2 regions of the Erwinia sp. BNK-24-b genome follow, and region 2 is predicted to be linked to the other one. Evidence: predicted binding sites of a transcription regulator. Region 2 holds the regulator's gene; the other holds the start of a gene.
The links. Region 2 encodes LexA, which represses DNA repair genes until DNA is damaged. Its sites were predicted from a motif close to TNCTGTATGTACATACAGNA; they were not measured.
Positions count from the first base shown of each region.

Region 1: the regulator LexA is predicted to act here: its motif matches at 5,607-5,626, upstream of umuD (translesion error-prone DNA polymerase V autoproteolytic subunit).

Region 1 covers NZ_CP179901.1:1,754,966-1,762,946, reverse strand. Annotated here, with positions in the region: gene ACMGGR_RS07810 (ABC transporter substrate-binding protein) at 1-311, shown strand, start outside; gene ACMGGR_RS07805 (ABC transporter permease) at 321-1,148, shown strand; gene ACMGGR_RS07800 (ABC transporter permease) at 1,141-1,965, shown strand; gene ACMGGR_RS07795 (M24 family metallopeptidase) at 1,990-3,411, shown strand; gene ACMGGR_RS07790 (flavin reductase family protein) at 3,413-4,069, shown strand; gene ACMGGR_RS07785 (porin) at 4,152-5,225, shown strand; gene umuD (translesion error-prone DNA polymerase V autoproteolytic subunit) at 5,644-6,084, shown strand; gene umuC (translesion error-prone DNA polymerase V subunit UmuC) at 6,196-7,458, shown strand; gene hemB (porphobilinogen synthase) at 7,508-7,981, opposite strand, start outside.
Region 2 covers NZ_CP179901.1:4,331,976-4,339,956, reverse strand. Annotated here, with positions in the region: gene plsB (glycerol-3-phosphate 1-O-acyltransferase PlsB) at 1-2,412, opposite strand, end outside; gene ACMGGR_RS20025 (diacylglycerol kinase) at 2,541-2,903, shown strand; gene lexA (transcriptional repressor LexA) at 3,006-3,614, shown strand; gene ACMGGR_RS20015 (CsbD family protein) at 4,101-4,310, shown strand; gene zur (zinc uptake transcriptional repressor Zur) at 4,458-4,967, opposite strand; gene ACMGGR_RS20005 (conjugal transfer protein TraF) at 5,422-6,666, shown strand; gene dusA (tRNA dihydrouridine(20/20a) synthase DusA) at 6,780-7,775, shown strand.

The DNA.
Region 1 (7,981 bases), 2.2 Mb from region 2:
ACGCGGAATTTGTGCATCCTACAACCGGTTCTCCAGCCGCACCAGTCAATATTCACATGGTCAAAGGCACCAAAAACGCCGACGCCGTCTATGCCTATATGGATGCGGCCATTTCTCAGGCGGCGCAGGATCGGTTCAAACAGCCTCCGGCAGAAATGTTCCCTACCAACAAAAACGTGGAGCTGACGCCAGCTATTTCGGCCTATGTTACCCGCGCCCAGCTTCCAACGCTGGTTTATCCTGACTGGGCGGCGATTAATCAGAATCGCGATGCCTGGATCCGCGAGTTCGACACGCTTGTAGCCGGGTGAGGCGAGGTTATGAAACAGAGCGGCTTTCCCTATGTTATGCCCATGCTACTGCTTTTTGTGGCGTTCTTTGCAACGCCGCTCGCTGTTTTAGTGGGGTTCAGCTTCTTTGCTAAAAGTGGCGTGACGCTGGAGCACTACATCCGATTTTTTGGCGATTCGTTCAACTTTCACGTGCTGATCAACACTGCCAGGCTGGGGATAGAAACGGTTATCGCCACCACGCTGTTGGGCATGCCGATTGCGCTGCTTTACTGGCACAGCGGCAAAAACGTGCGGCAGATTGTCATCTTCCTGACGCTGATCCCAATGCTGACCAGCAATGTGGTCAGAACCTTTGCGTGGATCGTTATTCTGGGGCGCCAGGGACCGATCAGCGAGGCACTGATGGCGCTGGGGATCACCGGCATGCCAACCAGCCTGATGTTTACCGAAACCGGACTGGTACTGGCAATGTGCCAGATCGATCTGCCCCTGATCGTTTTGCCGTTGATTGCCATTATGACCCGTACGCCCTGGTCGCTGACCGAAGCCGCACTGGTTTCCGGGGCCGGGCCGTGGCGTATTCTGCTGACTATATTGCTCCCGCTGATGCTTCCTGGCCTGCTGGCGGGCTGGATCCTGGTCTTTGCCAGCACCAGCAGCTCGTTCGTTACCCAGGCGGTAATTGGCGGCGCGCGCAATGTATATGTTCCTCAGTTGATCTATCGCGAAGTCGGCACGCTGTTTGACTGGCCCCTGGCTTCAGCTATTGCGGTGGTGCTGTTGGTGTCTACCGGCTGTCTGCTGGTTGCACTGACCATGATTTCCCGTCACAGGAGGCTGAGTGGCCATGTCTGAACAACGAGAAAATCCGATCCCGCCGCTGCTTTATAAACTGTTCGTGTTTGGCTTTGGCACGCTGTGTCTGATCTATCTGGTCGCACCGATTGTCATCGCCATCATGATGTCCTTTACCGCCGGGCAAACGCTGAAGTACCCACCAGAAGGCTTCTCCCTTCGCTGGTATGAAGCGTTGTTAGATCCGGTCAAATCCGGTACTGAGCACATTGCTGCATGGAACTCACTGAAAATTGCCGGACTGGCGGTACTGGGCTCGCTGCTGTTTGCGGTACCGGCAACCATCGGCATGACGCGGATGAAGCGTAAAAGCGTTAATGCGATTGAGCCACTGTTGCTGGCACCGTTGGTGCTGCCGAGCCTGGTCTATGGGCTGGCAGCGCTGATTGTCGCGAACTTTTTTGGCTTTGCTCCTTCTTTATGGCTGACCGTGCTGGGCCACGTAGTGGTGTTTGGCCCCTTAATGTATCGCGCCGCCTCGGTGGTGGCTCAGGGAGTGAACCCTTCGTTGGCAGAAGCGTCCACTACCATGGGCGCCAGCTGGTTCATGACTTTACGACGGGTAACTTTACCGCTGCTGATGCCGGGCATTCTTGCCGGGGCATTTCTGGTGTTTATCCAGTCACTGGATAACGTCACCGTCACGCTGTTTCTGGCAGATGCCAGCACCACGGTTCTGCCGCTGCGCATGTTTGCGCTGATTGAGGAATCACTGGATGTCCGCGTTGCGGCTATTTCCGGGATCCTGATCGCCATCACGCTGCTGGGGCTACTGGTGGCCCGACGCGTATTGGCACCTCGCCCGAACAATCAATAACCAAATGAATAAAAAGGAATTATTATGAATACTCATCCTCAGGCCGCGGGCTACCGCATTGGCTCTCTGCTGGCCGATTTTCAGCCCGATTTTGACTTCTCAGCCCCGTTACCGTTGCCGCCGGAAGAGTTTGAGGAGCGTTTGCGCCGCGTTCGCCGTTCAGCGGTTGAAGCCGGGCACGATGCGCTGGTTGTTCATACCGGCAGCGTCGGCTGGTTTCATGCTTCCAACCACTATCTGCGCTACCTCTGTGACTGGATGCGCGAAGGAGTATTAATTATCCCGACCGATGTCGATAAGCCATTGACGCTACTCTCTTTCTTTACTCAGTCCGTGCTGCTTCCCCCCGCTGGCGAACCGCTGTTGGTTAACGATATCTGGCAGATTGGGCCGATTGGCCGTGAGTACGCCGACAGGCCCGGTGACTCAGTGCTTAAAACGGCGGAAAAATGCAGCGAAATCCTCACTGGCTTTGGCATGAAGAAAGCGCAAATCGGGATAATCGGTGACCGGACTGCCCTGACCTTCTGGGCCGGGCTGGAATCGATGCTGCCGGGGTGCAAATTTATTAGCGACAACCCAATCCTCGACCGCTTACAGAAAGTGCGTTCGCCGCGCGAAATCGAAATGTTCCGTGCGGCGGCTCAGCTGATCGGCATCGGCACCCAGGCAGCCTGGCACGTTACTAAACCAGGCGTGACGGATCATGAGATTTTTGCCGCATTTACCGCTGCACAAATGGCGTTTGGTGGCGAAACCGGTGACGGCTATCAGATTGGCATTAATGAATTCGGCACCCATTGCGGCAAGCCTTACGGACACGTCGTTCGCCCCGGTGATTTGATCAATTTATATATCTCCAATGTTACCTGGCGCGGCTACACCGCGCAGACAGCCCGAATGATTGCGGTTGGTGAGATTACCGAACGCCAGGAAAAAGTGTTGGCAGCCTGTACCGAGGGCGTGAAGCGGGCTGAGCGTCTGATCAGGCCCGGTGCGCTGATGTGCGATATCAACAACGCCGCCTTTGAATCAATGATTGAGCAAGGTCTGCTCATTTCGCCAGAGGCGCGCAGTATGCCTTACAACTGGTCTCCGATGCCTGACGGCAGCGCGCGTCTGATCCCACAACAGTATGTGCGCGATCTCGACTGGGAGGCACAAGGCCGCAAGCTGATGCATGTATATCCGGCAACTCACGGGCCTCATAACCCCAACCTCGGCCACTCGGTCGGCATGGCGGGGGGACAGAACAGCTTTAACATTTCCTCGCACAACTACGATCGGCTGGAAGAAGGCATGGTGTTTGTGCTGCATACCCAGTGGCTGGAACCGCTTTCGGCTGGCTGTAACATCGGTGATTGCTACGTTGTGACCCATGATGGGTTTGAAAATCTCAGCCACCATACACCCCTTGAAACTCACCGTATTGCTTCCGGAGCCTGAAATGAACCCCGCTATCCCACACACTTATTTTGATTTTTCTGCGTTAACCGAGCGCGAACGTTACAAAATTTTGATTGGCACCGTCATCCCTCGCCCTGTCGCACTGGTCACCACAGTCAGTAAAGAAGGCGTGCCCAATGCGGGCCCGTTCAGCTTTTTTAACGTATTGACGCACGCTCCGGCGATTGTGGCCATCGGCGTGGAAAATTATGACGACATGCGCTTTAAAGACACCGCCCGCAATATTCGTGAAACCGGCGAATTTACTGTTCATATTGTTGATGATGCGCTGGTCAGCCAGATGGAAATCTGCGCCATCAAATTTGGCCCGGAGGTAAATGAGCTTGACGTTGCCGGGCTGGAAACTACGCCAGGGAGAATGGTAGGCAGCCCACGAATTCTGGCCGCTCCGGCAGCGCTGGAGTGTCGGCGTCACACCACGCTTCAGGTTGGGGCGGCGCGTGAAATTATCTTAGGCGAGGTCATCGGCGTGTACATCAGAAGCGATGCGATCAATCCGGAAAACCTGCATATCGATCAGCATTTGATGGACGCTATAGGCCGTATGGGCGGAAATACCTACTGCCGCACGCGTGAACAGTTTGACGTGAAAACATTAACCAAAGAACAGTGGAAGGAAAGTCAGTTAATTAAATAGCGGGTGTCGCCCGTCAGGCAATGGCTTATATATAAACTCCCTCCTATGGGAAAATAATTATATTCAGACAGGGTAAATAATAATGATGAGGCGTTCATTTGCAATGGCAGCAATGCCACTGCTGGCTTTCCTGTGTCCGGCGCACGGCGCAGAGATATATAATCAAGATGGCAACAGGCTGGAGCTTATCGGTCGAATTAAAGTTTCTCACTCTATTTCTGATGATGCGAACAATGATGGCGACGTCTCTTCAAATCTTCAGGGCGGGTTTAGCGGTATGACGCAGATATCCAGCCAGCTTACCGGCTACGGCACCTGGTCCTACCAGTATAGCCTGCATAACGCTGAAGGCAGTGATGCACAAAATGGCAACGCCACCCGCCTTGGCTATGCCGGAGTAAAGTACGGTGAGCTGGGGTCAATAGACTATGGCCGCAACTTTGGCCTTGTGTATGACGTAATGAGCTATACCGATATGCTGCCGTATTTCGGCAGCGACTCCGATTACAATGATGTATTTCTCATCGGCAGGTCTACAGGACTGCTGACCTGGCGTAACAACGATTTCTTTGGCCTGCTCAAGGGACTAAACGTTGCCGCCCAGTACGAAGGTAAGAACGATCGCACTGGCGACAGCGGTGCAGTGACGCGCTCCAACGGCGATGGCTATGCGCTATCGATGTCCTATTCCTTTGACTCAGGTGTGAGTGTAGTAGGATCCCTCGCCAGTCTGGATCGCACCGAAGCGCAGAATAGCCTGAGCAGAGGCAAAGGCGATAAAGCGCAGCATTATGCGGCGGGTTTAAAATACGACGCAAACAGCATCTATCTGGCCGCCGTCTATGATGTCAGCCAGAACGCCATCCCGGTGAGCGGTGGCTTCGCCAATCAGGCGAAAAACCTGGAAATCGTGGCGCAATATCAGTTTACCAACGGTTTTCGTCCTTCTCTGGCTTATGTATCCTCCAGAGGAGAAGATATTGAAGGTATCGGCGATACAGACATTATTAACTATATCGCCGCAGGTGCCTCTTATTACTTCAATAAAAATATGGTGGCGTTTGGAGAGTACAAAGTAAACCTCCTGAGAAAGGATAACCCGCTGGGACTGGCTACCGATGACGTGCTGGCGCTTGGGCTGGTTTATCAGTTTTGACAGAGCTGCCAGTGATAGTCCTGGGGCAGTCCGATCCAGGCAAGCTGGCAAAACAGCATGCGGCACTGATTTTTCGAGGCGTAAAAACATAGCATACCGCCGGGAAAAAGCATTTTTATCGGGCGGTTTTAGCCATCGCCCGATCTTTCGCTGCCGCCGTAATAGTCAGATGGCGTCTTGATCAGCATAAAAAAGCTAAGCAGAATTTATCTTTCGCGCTAATTCCTTTTTATCCTCTGCCTGATTGCGGCTAAATTAACCGCCTGTTTTCTGCCCTGGCTAAAATAAGCCCGGCGCTCAAATAAAATTAAAAACGCTGCAAGATCAGTAAGTTTTATGAAAATTCAGTTTAGCGTCTTGATTGCTCACCGCGTTCGGCGATACTGTATGTATATACAGCTAATCCGGAATAACTATTATGCAGCCGATTTTTCCTGCTGAAATTATGGACGACCTTTTTTTGCCGCTTTTTATTGAGCGCGTCCCCTGCGGCTTTCCCAGTCCGGCCCAGGATTACATTGAGGACCGGCTGGATCTGAATAAGCTGGTGATCCGTCATCCCAGCGCCACCTATTTTATTAAGGTCAGCGGCGACTCGATGATTGAGGCCGGTATCGGCCATGACGATTTGCTGGTGGTGGATCGGGCGCTGTCGGCGACGCATGGCGATATTGTGGTGGCGGCGGTAGCGGGCGAATTTACCGTTAAGGAACTGCGTACCCGTCCTTGCTTGCAACTGGTGCCGCGCAATCGCCACTATTCTCCCGTCGAGTTTCACAATGCGGAAGAGCTGGAGATCTTCGGCGTGGTCACTTTTATTCTGAAATCTACAAAAAACAGCCGCGAGAGTTTTACGTAACGGCTCGCTGAATCACTGTTTTTAGCTTTCCCGGTAAAGAGCCCGCGCTGGCTGACGGGCTCTTTACCGCAAGGATAACCGCCGCGCTCTGGCTTGATTTGGGCTATGACTATGTTTGCTCTGGTTGATGTGAACAACTTTTATACTTCCTGCGAGAAGGTTTTCCGGCCGGATTTAAAAAACAGGCCGGTCGTTGTCGTCTCTAATAACGACGGCTGTATTATTTCGCGTTCGGCGGAAGCAAAGGCGCTGGGTATTAAAATGGCCGAGCCCTACTTTAAAATTAAAGATGATTTGCAACGGATGCAGGTGCAGGTTTTTAGTTCTAACTACGCGCTCTATGCCGATCTCAGCCACCGCGTAATGACCCTTCTCGACGAGCTGGCCCCCTCTGTAGAACGTTACTCTATCGATGAAGCCTTTATCGATTTAACCGGCGTCAGCAACTGTATCGCGCTGGAAGAGTTTGGCCGTGAAATTCAGCAGACGATCTTACAGGCCACCGGGCTGACGGTAGGCGTCGGTATTGCGCCCACCAAGACGCTGGCCAAGCTTGCCAATTACGCCGCAAAAAAGTGGCGCAAGACGGGCGGCGTGGTCGATCTGTCCGATCCCGCCCGTCAGCGCAAGCTGCTGCCGCTGGTGCCTGTTGAAGAAGTCTGGGGTATTGGTCGTCGCGTCGGTAAACGGCTACAGCTGATGGGGATTAAAAACGCGCTGCATCTGGCCGACAGCTCCGTGCCCACCATCAAAAAACATTTTAGCGTGGTGATGGAAAGAACGGTGCGCGAGCTGCGCGGCGAATCCTGTCTGGTAATAGAAGAGCTTGCGCCCACCAAACAGCAAATTGTGTGCAGCCGCTCTTTTGGTCACCGTATTACGGACTATAGCGATATGCACCAGGCCATCTGCGCCTGGGCAGAGCGCGCGGCGGAAAAGCTGCGCGGTGAAAAACAGTACTGCCGCTTTATCAGCGTGTTTATCCGCACCAGCCCGTATGACAGCAACGCCAGCGGCTATAACAATCAGGCTTCCGGCCGACTGCTGCTGCCTTCAAACGATACGCGCGATATTATTCGCGTAGCGACCGAAGCGCTTGACCGCATCTGGCGCGAAGGCGAACGCTATCTGAAAGCGGGCGTGATGCTCAGTGACTTTTATAGCGAAGGCGTGGCGCAGTACGACCTGTTTGCCGAAGAAAAACCGCTGGCGAACAGCGTGGCGTTGATGAAGGTAATAGATACGCTGAACCAGTCCGGCAAGGGCAAAATCTGGTTCGCCGGACAGGGCATTGAGAAAAGCTGGTCAATGAAGCGGGAGATGCTCTCTCCCGCCTGGACAACGCGCTACAGCGATATGCCCGTAGCGAGGTGAGAGGCTATTGCCCGTTCAGCCGGGCGACAGCCTGCCCCTCTCCATGCTGCTACAGCAGATTTTTTTCGGCCAGCTCCAGCGCATAATAGCTGAAGATCAGATCGGCACCGGCGCGCTTGATGGCGCCCAGGCTTTCCAGCACCACGTCCTGCTCGTTAATAGCGCCAGCCTGCGCGGCAAACTTCAGCATCGCGTATTCGCCGCTAACCTGGTAAGCCGCCAGCGGAAGTTCGCTGCGCTCGCGCACGTCACGAATAATATCCAGATAGGCGCCCGCCGGTTTCACCATCAGCGCATCCGCACCTTCCGCCTGATCGATTAACGATTCGCGAATCGCTTCGCGACGGTTCATCGGGTTCATCTGGTAGGTTTTGCGATCGCCCTTCAGCGAGGTGCCCGCCGCTTCGCGGAAAGGGCCGTAGAAGGAAGAGGCAAACTTGGTGGAGTAAGACATGATCGCCGTATCGGTAAAGCCCGCTTCATCCAGCGCGTGGCGGATTGCCGCCACCTGCCCGTCCATCGC
Region 2 (7,981 bases):
GCTTTCAATCGTCATCCGCACTTCCTGGCTGATCAAATCAGCCAGCATCTGATAAACCTTATGCGTTTGCTCATAATGCGCATCGCCGCTATCGCTGATATAGCCTTGATCGCGCAGCGTTAGCACCAGTGTTGAAAACACAGCCTTATCAAAGAACTCCGGTGCGTTGATGCCGTGCAGCACGGAAAGACGCTGCGCCATCGTCCGGCTCTCTTTCTCCAGCGTACCGCGATTAATCGACGGATTGGCACTAAGAATAGAGAAGGTGATGGCATAACGCTGCAATGTCTCACGCACACCAGCCGCCAGCAGCTGCAGCGTATGGAAACGGGCAGGGCTAAGGCGCAGCGTTTGCGTGTGCTCGTCGGCGGTCAGCAAGCCCTGACGGGCCATTTCGCTGACCAGCAAATCCAGCACGCCCGGCAGCTCGTCTTTTTCCCAGTGCAGGAACAGCTCGCTCTTCAGCATTGGATAAATCACGCTAACCTGGCGCAGCAGCTCGGCGCGCGTCAGCTCCTGATGCTGCATCAGGATCACCGCAATCACGGAAGGCATTACCAGCATGTGATGAACGTTGTTGCGGTAATAGGTCATCAGTACCGCCTGCTCGCGCGGCAGTACAATGATCTCGCCGATATTATCCTGCTCGATTTCAAACTTATTCATGCTTAACGCATGATCCAGCAGCGCATCCGGCGTCATGTCCGGCACGGTCGAATCTGGCGAATAAGGGACGTTGCGCAGCAGCTGAATATAGCAGTCAAGCTGTTCGACCAGCTGCTCGCGGGTCAGCGAGCGCTGACGAGAAGCCAGCAGGGCAGTAACGCACAGGTTCATGGCGTTAGCCGCACCCGCGTTATTGATCCGCACCATTACGCGCTGGGCGATATCGTTTACCGCAGGCGTCAGCCAGGCCGGGCGCTGGGACTCGATCGGATCGATAGAATCACGCCATTCGGGCACATGTTTATTAAGGTAAGTAACCAGCGGCAGCGGTTCGCCAAAGTTTACATAACCCTGGCCGAGATTACGCAGCTTGCGCAAGCCGCGCACCATCTGCATAAAGCCTTCTTTCTCTTTAGTTGCGCCGCGCAGCTCCTTCGCATAGGTGCCCACTTCCATTACGTGCTCGTAGCCAATGTAGATAGGCACTAACGTAATCGGACGGTTACCGCCGCGCAGCATCGCCTGGATAGTCATCGACAGCGTGCCGGTTTTCGGATCAAGCAGGCGGCCCGTACGTGAGCGACCGCCTTCCACAAAGTATTCTACTGAATAGCCTCGGGTAAACAGCTCGCCCAGGTATTCGCGAAATACGGTGGAGTAAAGCTTGTTGCCTTTAAAGGTACGACGAATAAAGAACGCGCCCAGACGACGGAAAATCGGGCCGGCTGGCCAGAAATTCAGGTTGATACCGGCGGCAATATGCGGCGGCACCAGCCCCTGGTGATAGAGCACGTAGGAGAGCAGCAAATAGTCCATGTGGCTGCGATGGCACGGTACATAGACAATCTCGTGTCCGTCCTGTGCCAGCTGCCGCACGCGTTCGCCGCCGTTAACGTTAATGCCCTGATAGAGCTTGCTCCACGTCCAGCCCATAATTCTGTCGGTCAGACGAATCGCCTCGTAGGAGAAATCAGCCGCCACTTCTTCCATCAGCTCAACGGCATTCTGCTGCGCTTTTTCATGGGAGATTTTCTTGCTGCGCGCTTCATCCTCAACGGCTTTTGCAATCGCTTTAGACTGCAACAGCTTATTGAACAAATCCTGACGAACGGGCAGGCGCGGGCCAATCGCCGCCAGGCGCTGGCGGGCAAAATGCATTCTGGCTACGCGTGCCAGCTTCTGGGCGATAGTTTTATCCGTGCCGTGCTCTGTTGCCATCCGGCGTAGTGACACCATCGGTGAAAAGCGCACAAAGCTGTCGCGTCCCAGCCACAGGACGGCGATAAACTTCTGGATACCGTTTAATACGCGCAGATGCGGCTGGCTTTCGCCCTGAACTTCGCGGCCTGGTGCGCGGCCAAACATCACCGCAACGGGTACCATCTGCACATCAAGCAGAGGATGACTACGGTGCAAATCCAGATAGTCATGGAACGTTTTAACGGATTCCAGATTCGGCGCATAGTAAGGAAACACGCGCGGGCCATCGTGGATAAACACGTAACGCGGCAGCAGCGTACCGTCGATTTCCAGCGGATCTAAGGGATCGGGAAGATCTTCTTTGCGGCACTGCTCGCGCAACGCCAGCAGATCGGCCTTTGAATCATACGGTAGTACATACATAATAGGGCGCGACGTATCGAGCCCCAGTTCAGCGACCGGCTCGGCGGGGATCGCCTTACTCTTTACCAGCATTTTTACCGGTAAATTCAACAATTTATAATATAATTTACGCCAACCTGACATAGACAACATGAAGCCTCTCGTTAGCAAAGCGCCGCAAGCATACCAGAATCCTTGCATGAGATCTGTGATGTTACAAAATGTGCGCTACCCTGACATTGACGTTAAACATTACAAAGGGTTCCCTTGATATGACAAATAACGCCGTCGGTATCACGCGGATTATCAAAGCTGCCGGTTATTCGTGGAAAGGATTACGAGCGGCATGGCAGCATGAAGCCGCTTTTCGCCAGGAGCTGGTGGCAGCAGTGATTGCGGTCATTATCGCCTGCTGGCTGGACGTCAGCGTACTGGCAAGAGTCATGATGATCGGGTCCGTCGCGCTGGTGATTATCGTCGAAGTGCTTAACAGCGCCATTGAAGCCGTGGTCGACAGGTTGGGCAACGAGTTTCACGAGCTGTCCGGACGCGCCAAGGATATGGGGTCGGCGGCGGTGCTGCTGGCTATCTTGCTGGCCGTTTTCGTCTGGCTGAGCATATTGCTTTCACGCTGAACGCCCGTAAAGTAATTGTCGTTTTTTGCACAGCTTAAGGTTTTCAACGGCGAAATACCTGTATATACTTACAAGTGACTGTATAAACAACCAGGGGGCGGGATGAAAGCACTAACGGCAAGGCAGCAACAGGTTTATGACCTGATTCGCCAGCATATTAACCAAACCGGCATGCCGCCGACGCGGGCAGAGATCGCTACGCAGCTCGGTTTCCGTTCCCCGAATGCGGCTGAAGAGCACCTTAAAGCGCTGGCGCGCAAGGGCGTTATCGAAATCGTTTCCGGTGCATCACGCGGTATTCGCCTGATGATGGAAGACGAAGACGGCCTGCCGCTGATTGGCCGTGTGGCTGCGGGCGAACCGCTGCTGGCGGAACAGCACATTGAAGGACATTACCAGGTCGATCCGGATTTATTCAAGCCGGGTGCCGATTTCCTGCTGCGCGTTAGCGGCATGTCGATGAAAGACATCGGTATTATGGATGGCGATCTGTTGGCCGTACATAAAACGCAGGACGTGCGTAACGGTCAGGTAGTGGTTGCGCGTATTGATGACGAAGTTACCGTCAAGCGACTGAAAAAGCAGGGTAACATCGTTCATTTACTGCCGGAAAACAACGAGTTCCAGCCTATTGTGGTTGACCTGCGTCAGCAAACCTTTTCAATTGAAGGCCTGGCGGTTGGCGTGATACGTAACGGTAACTGGCTCTGAGCCACCGCTTCTGGTGATTTCTCCACGCGTCGTTTCTATAACGGCGCGTTGCGGCTTTCCTGAGTTTCAGATCTTCTCTTAGCAGCACAGATTTTCCTTTCTTTTAACACGGCATTTGACCGTGACTGCCTTCCCCGTGTTTGCTGTACTGCTACTGCTACTGCTACTGCTACTGCTACTGCTACTGCTACTGCTACTGCTACTGCTACTGCTACTGCTACTGCTACTGCTACTGCTACTGCTACTGCTACTGCTACTGCTACTGCCGTCTTTCTTAATGGCTACTGTCTCCGCACGTCGTACAGGCTTGTTACCTTTGCTTTCACACCGCTTCGCTTTTTTTTGCTGGTCGCCATGCAAAACCGCCATCATCTACTACAATTATTAGTACGTTAAGCATTTAGGCAGCGTTTTATGTTGCTGTCAGCCGTTTTGCTGTAACGATAAGCTGTTATCACCTAAGGTTCTAAGTTAAGGAGAGACAAGATGAATAAAGACGAAGCCGGCGGTAACTGGAAGCAGTTAAAAGGTAAAGTGAAAGAGAAGTGGGGCAAGCTGACCGACGATGATATGACCATCGTTGAAGGCAAACGCGATCAGCTGGTAGGTAAAATCCAGGAACGCTATGGCTACACTAAAGACCAGGCCGAAAAAGAACTCGGTGACTGGGAAACGACGAATAAACATCGCTTCTGAGGATGTTAAGTAAGTCGCTGGCAGGCTAAATAATCAGTCTGCTTAACAAGGGTGGTGCTTACGGCACCGCCCTTGTTTGTTTATGGCCTTTGGCACGTCATTGACACTGGTCAGACATGGCTTAAATATATTTGAAGGGTTAGCTACTTAGCGGCCACGCTTTTTGGCAACAACCGTGTGATCGTGCTGGCACTCATCCTGGTGCTGGCAGGCTTCAACTTCAACGCAATTAAGGCACAAACCGTGTGCTTCAATAACGCTATTGGTCAGCGCAAAACCCGTGCTTTTTGCCAGTGACTTCAAAATAGCCTCTACGCCTTCGGCATGTTGTTCAGTCACGGCCCCGCAGCGGTCGCAGATTAGCATCGCCGAGGTATGTGAAGGCTCTTCAAAGTGATGGCATACCACATAGCTGTTGGTCGACTCCACCCGATGCACGAACCCCTGCTCCAGCAAAAAATCCAGCGCGCGATAAATCGTCGGCGGCTTGGCCTGTGGTTCGCTTGCGCGTAGCAGGTCCAGCAGATCGTAAGCGCTGATTGCGCCGTGATGCTGGCTCATTAGCCGTAGCACTTCCAGACGCTGAGGCGTCAGCCTGACGTTGCGCTGCTGGCAGATAGACTCTGCCTGCGACAGGATTTTTTCAGGACTGTTTATCTTCATAGCTCTCCCCAGGCCAGCTTAGAACGTTATGTTATCACAATGGCGTTAAAAACGCCGCGCTTCCGCGTGGTCGAAGGCTGCCTTGCTCATCTTAAGATCCCTCTCTTGCCGATGGCGAAATTATCAGGCTTTTTGCAGGGTATTCCTGTGCTTATCATTCAATCCTATGATGAGAGAGGCTGTACCATTCGAAAATCAAGGAGACGGTTGTAATTAGCGATATTTTATGTACATTTACTTAAGTAATTGTTAATAATTTTGGTGGTTACAGGGAAATACTGGCTCTGCTTTAAGGCAGCTAACAGATTAAAAGAAGCGCAATGCGTAGAAAAACCACACTATTTTGGTTTAGTTCCGGGCAATGGCCATTTGACTTAAGGTTCATTATGCAGGCAGTCATCTTCGGCGCGCTTCAGGCGTTGTCTCCTTTTTGAAGGGTTCAAGGTAAATGGTCAAAAAAACACGTAAACTGAGCAAGCTTCCCCGTTCGATTGCTTTTCCCGTCCTGTTTCTGGCACCGCTGAGCGCGCTTGCCGCCGGTAATTATTACGATGCCCGTAACGATGCAATGGGTGGAACGGGCGTGGCTTCATCAACTTATGGTACGGCCGTGCTGGCTAACCCGGCGCTGATGACCAAAGCCCAGCCGGATGACGATGTCAGTATCATTCTTCCCGCCGTTGGCGCGCAGCTGACGGATAAAAACAAGCTGATTGATAAGGTTGATGATTTAACCGACAGCGTTGATAACTATCGCGATATCGCCAACCAGGGGATCTTTAGCCTCGCTGATTACCCGCGGGTACAGTCTGCCGCAGGCGATCTGGCCAACCAGCTACGTGGAATTAAGGGCAGTAAGGCCTGGGCGACAGCGGGCGCAGCCGTTGCCGTGACCGTACCTAATGAAGTTTTGCCTTTCGCCTTTGTAGCAAAAGCCTACGGTACGGCTCACGTTGCGACAGATATTAGCCAGAATGATATTAATTACCTTCAGGGTATAGCTGACGGCACCCGCATCCCACTGCCGGGCGATCAGAGCTCACTGACCTCGGCAGCGTTGGGACGTGGTGCGATCGTTTATGACTATGGCGTTGCCGTGGCGCACGAATTTAATATCGCCGGGCATCCGGTTTCTTTTGGTATTACGCCGAAGATTCAGAAAACTTATCTCTATAACTACAGCGCTTCTGTTTATAACTACGATAAGTCGGACTTTACCAAAGGCCGTTATAAGAACTCTAACACCGGCTTCAACATGGATGCCGGTGCCGCCACCGATTTGGGCGATAACTGGACGCTGGGTTTAAGCGCGCAGAACCTGATTGCACGCGATATCGATACCCGTGAAGTTAACGGCTATAAGGATACCTACCAGATCCGTCCGGTCGTAACGCCTGGCGTTTCTTACCACACCGAGCGGCTGACGGCGGCGCTGGATGTCGATGCCACGCCAACTAAACGCTTCAAAACGGTGGAAGATAGCCAGTATGCGGGTATAGGTGCGGAATATCGTGTACTGAGCTGGTTACAGCTGCGTGCAGGTTATCGCGCCGATATGAAATCTAACGACACTAACGTTGTTACCGCCGGTTTTGGTCTGTCACCGTTTAATAAGGTGCACCTGGATCTGGCCGGTATGCGCGGCAACGACAATACCTGGGGTGCCGTGGCGCAGCTTAACTTTACGTTCTGAGTCTCCTTTCGGGCGCATCCCGGTGCGCCCGCATCGTCCGCTTAGCGATTGCGGGCAGTCATGCTATCATTGCGCACATTATCGTCATTTGTTAATCAGAGTTTTTGCGCTTTATGACCCATAATTTACCCGCCCACCGTTTTTCCGTTGCGCCAATGCTGGACTGGACCGACCGTCACTGCCGCTATTTCCATCGTCAGCTGAGCCGCGAGGCCTTGCTCTATACCGAGATGGTGACCACCGGCGCCATTATTCATGGCAAAGGCGACTATCTGGCGTGGAACCAGCAAGAGCAGCCGGTCGCGTTACAGCTTGGCGGCAGCGATCCGCTTGCGCTGGCGCAATGTGCCGAACTGGCGCAGGCTCGCGGTTACAACGAGGTTAACCTGAACGTCGGTTGTCCTTCAGATCGTGTACAGAACGGGCGCTTTGGCGCTTGCCTGATGGGCGAGGCCGCGCTGGTGGCGGACGCGGTGAAAGCAATGCGCGATCGCGTGTCGATTCCGGTTACGGTAAAGACGCGTATTGGCATTGATGACCAGGACAGCTATGCGTTTCTTTGCGATTTTATTCGTCAGGTTTCGGAGCAGGGCGGCTGCGAGATGTTTATTATCCACGCGCGTAAAGCCTGGCTTTCTGGCCTGAGCCCGAAAGAAAACCGTGAGATCCCACCGCTGGACTATGAGCGTGTTTATCAGCTTAAGCGCGATTTTCCACACCTCACTATTTCCATTAATGGCGGCATAAAATCGCTGGCGGAAGCGAAGGTGCATTTGCAACATGTGGATGGGGTGATGGTAGGTCGCGAAGCCTATCAAAATCCGGGGATGCTGGCGCAGGTCGATCGCGAGCTGTTTGGCAGCGATATTCCTGCTGTCGATCCGGTGGCCGTGGTGCGTTCAATGTATCCTTATATTGAACGTGAGCTGGCGCAGGGAACCTATCTGGGACACATTACGCGGCATATGCTTGGTTTGTTCCAGGGTATTCCGGGTGCGCGTCAGTGGCGGCGTTACCTGAGCGAAAATGCGCATAAAGCGGGTGCGAACGTCGAAACGGTAGAAGCGGCGTTGGCGCTGGTAGCGGATAAGGTGCCGGCCGGGGTTTAACGGAGTTGCTGGCGCTGGCGCTGTATTAATAGTGTCAGGTATCAAGGGCCGCTGTGGCTTTGATATCGGTGAAAAGGCAGCAAGGGCCGCTGGACCGCTGTTACTGTTGCTGTGATACCGGGGAAAAGGTAGCAAGGGCCGCCGGACCGCTGTTACTGTGGCTTTGATATCGGTGAAAAGGCAGCAAGGGCCATGCGGAACACGGA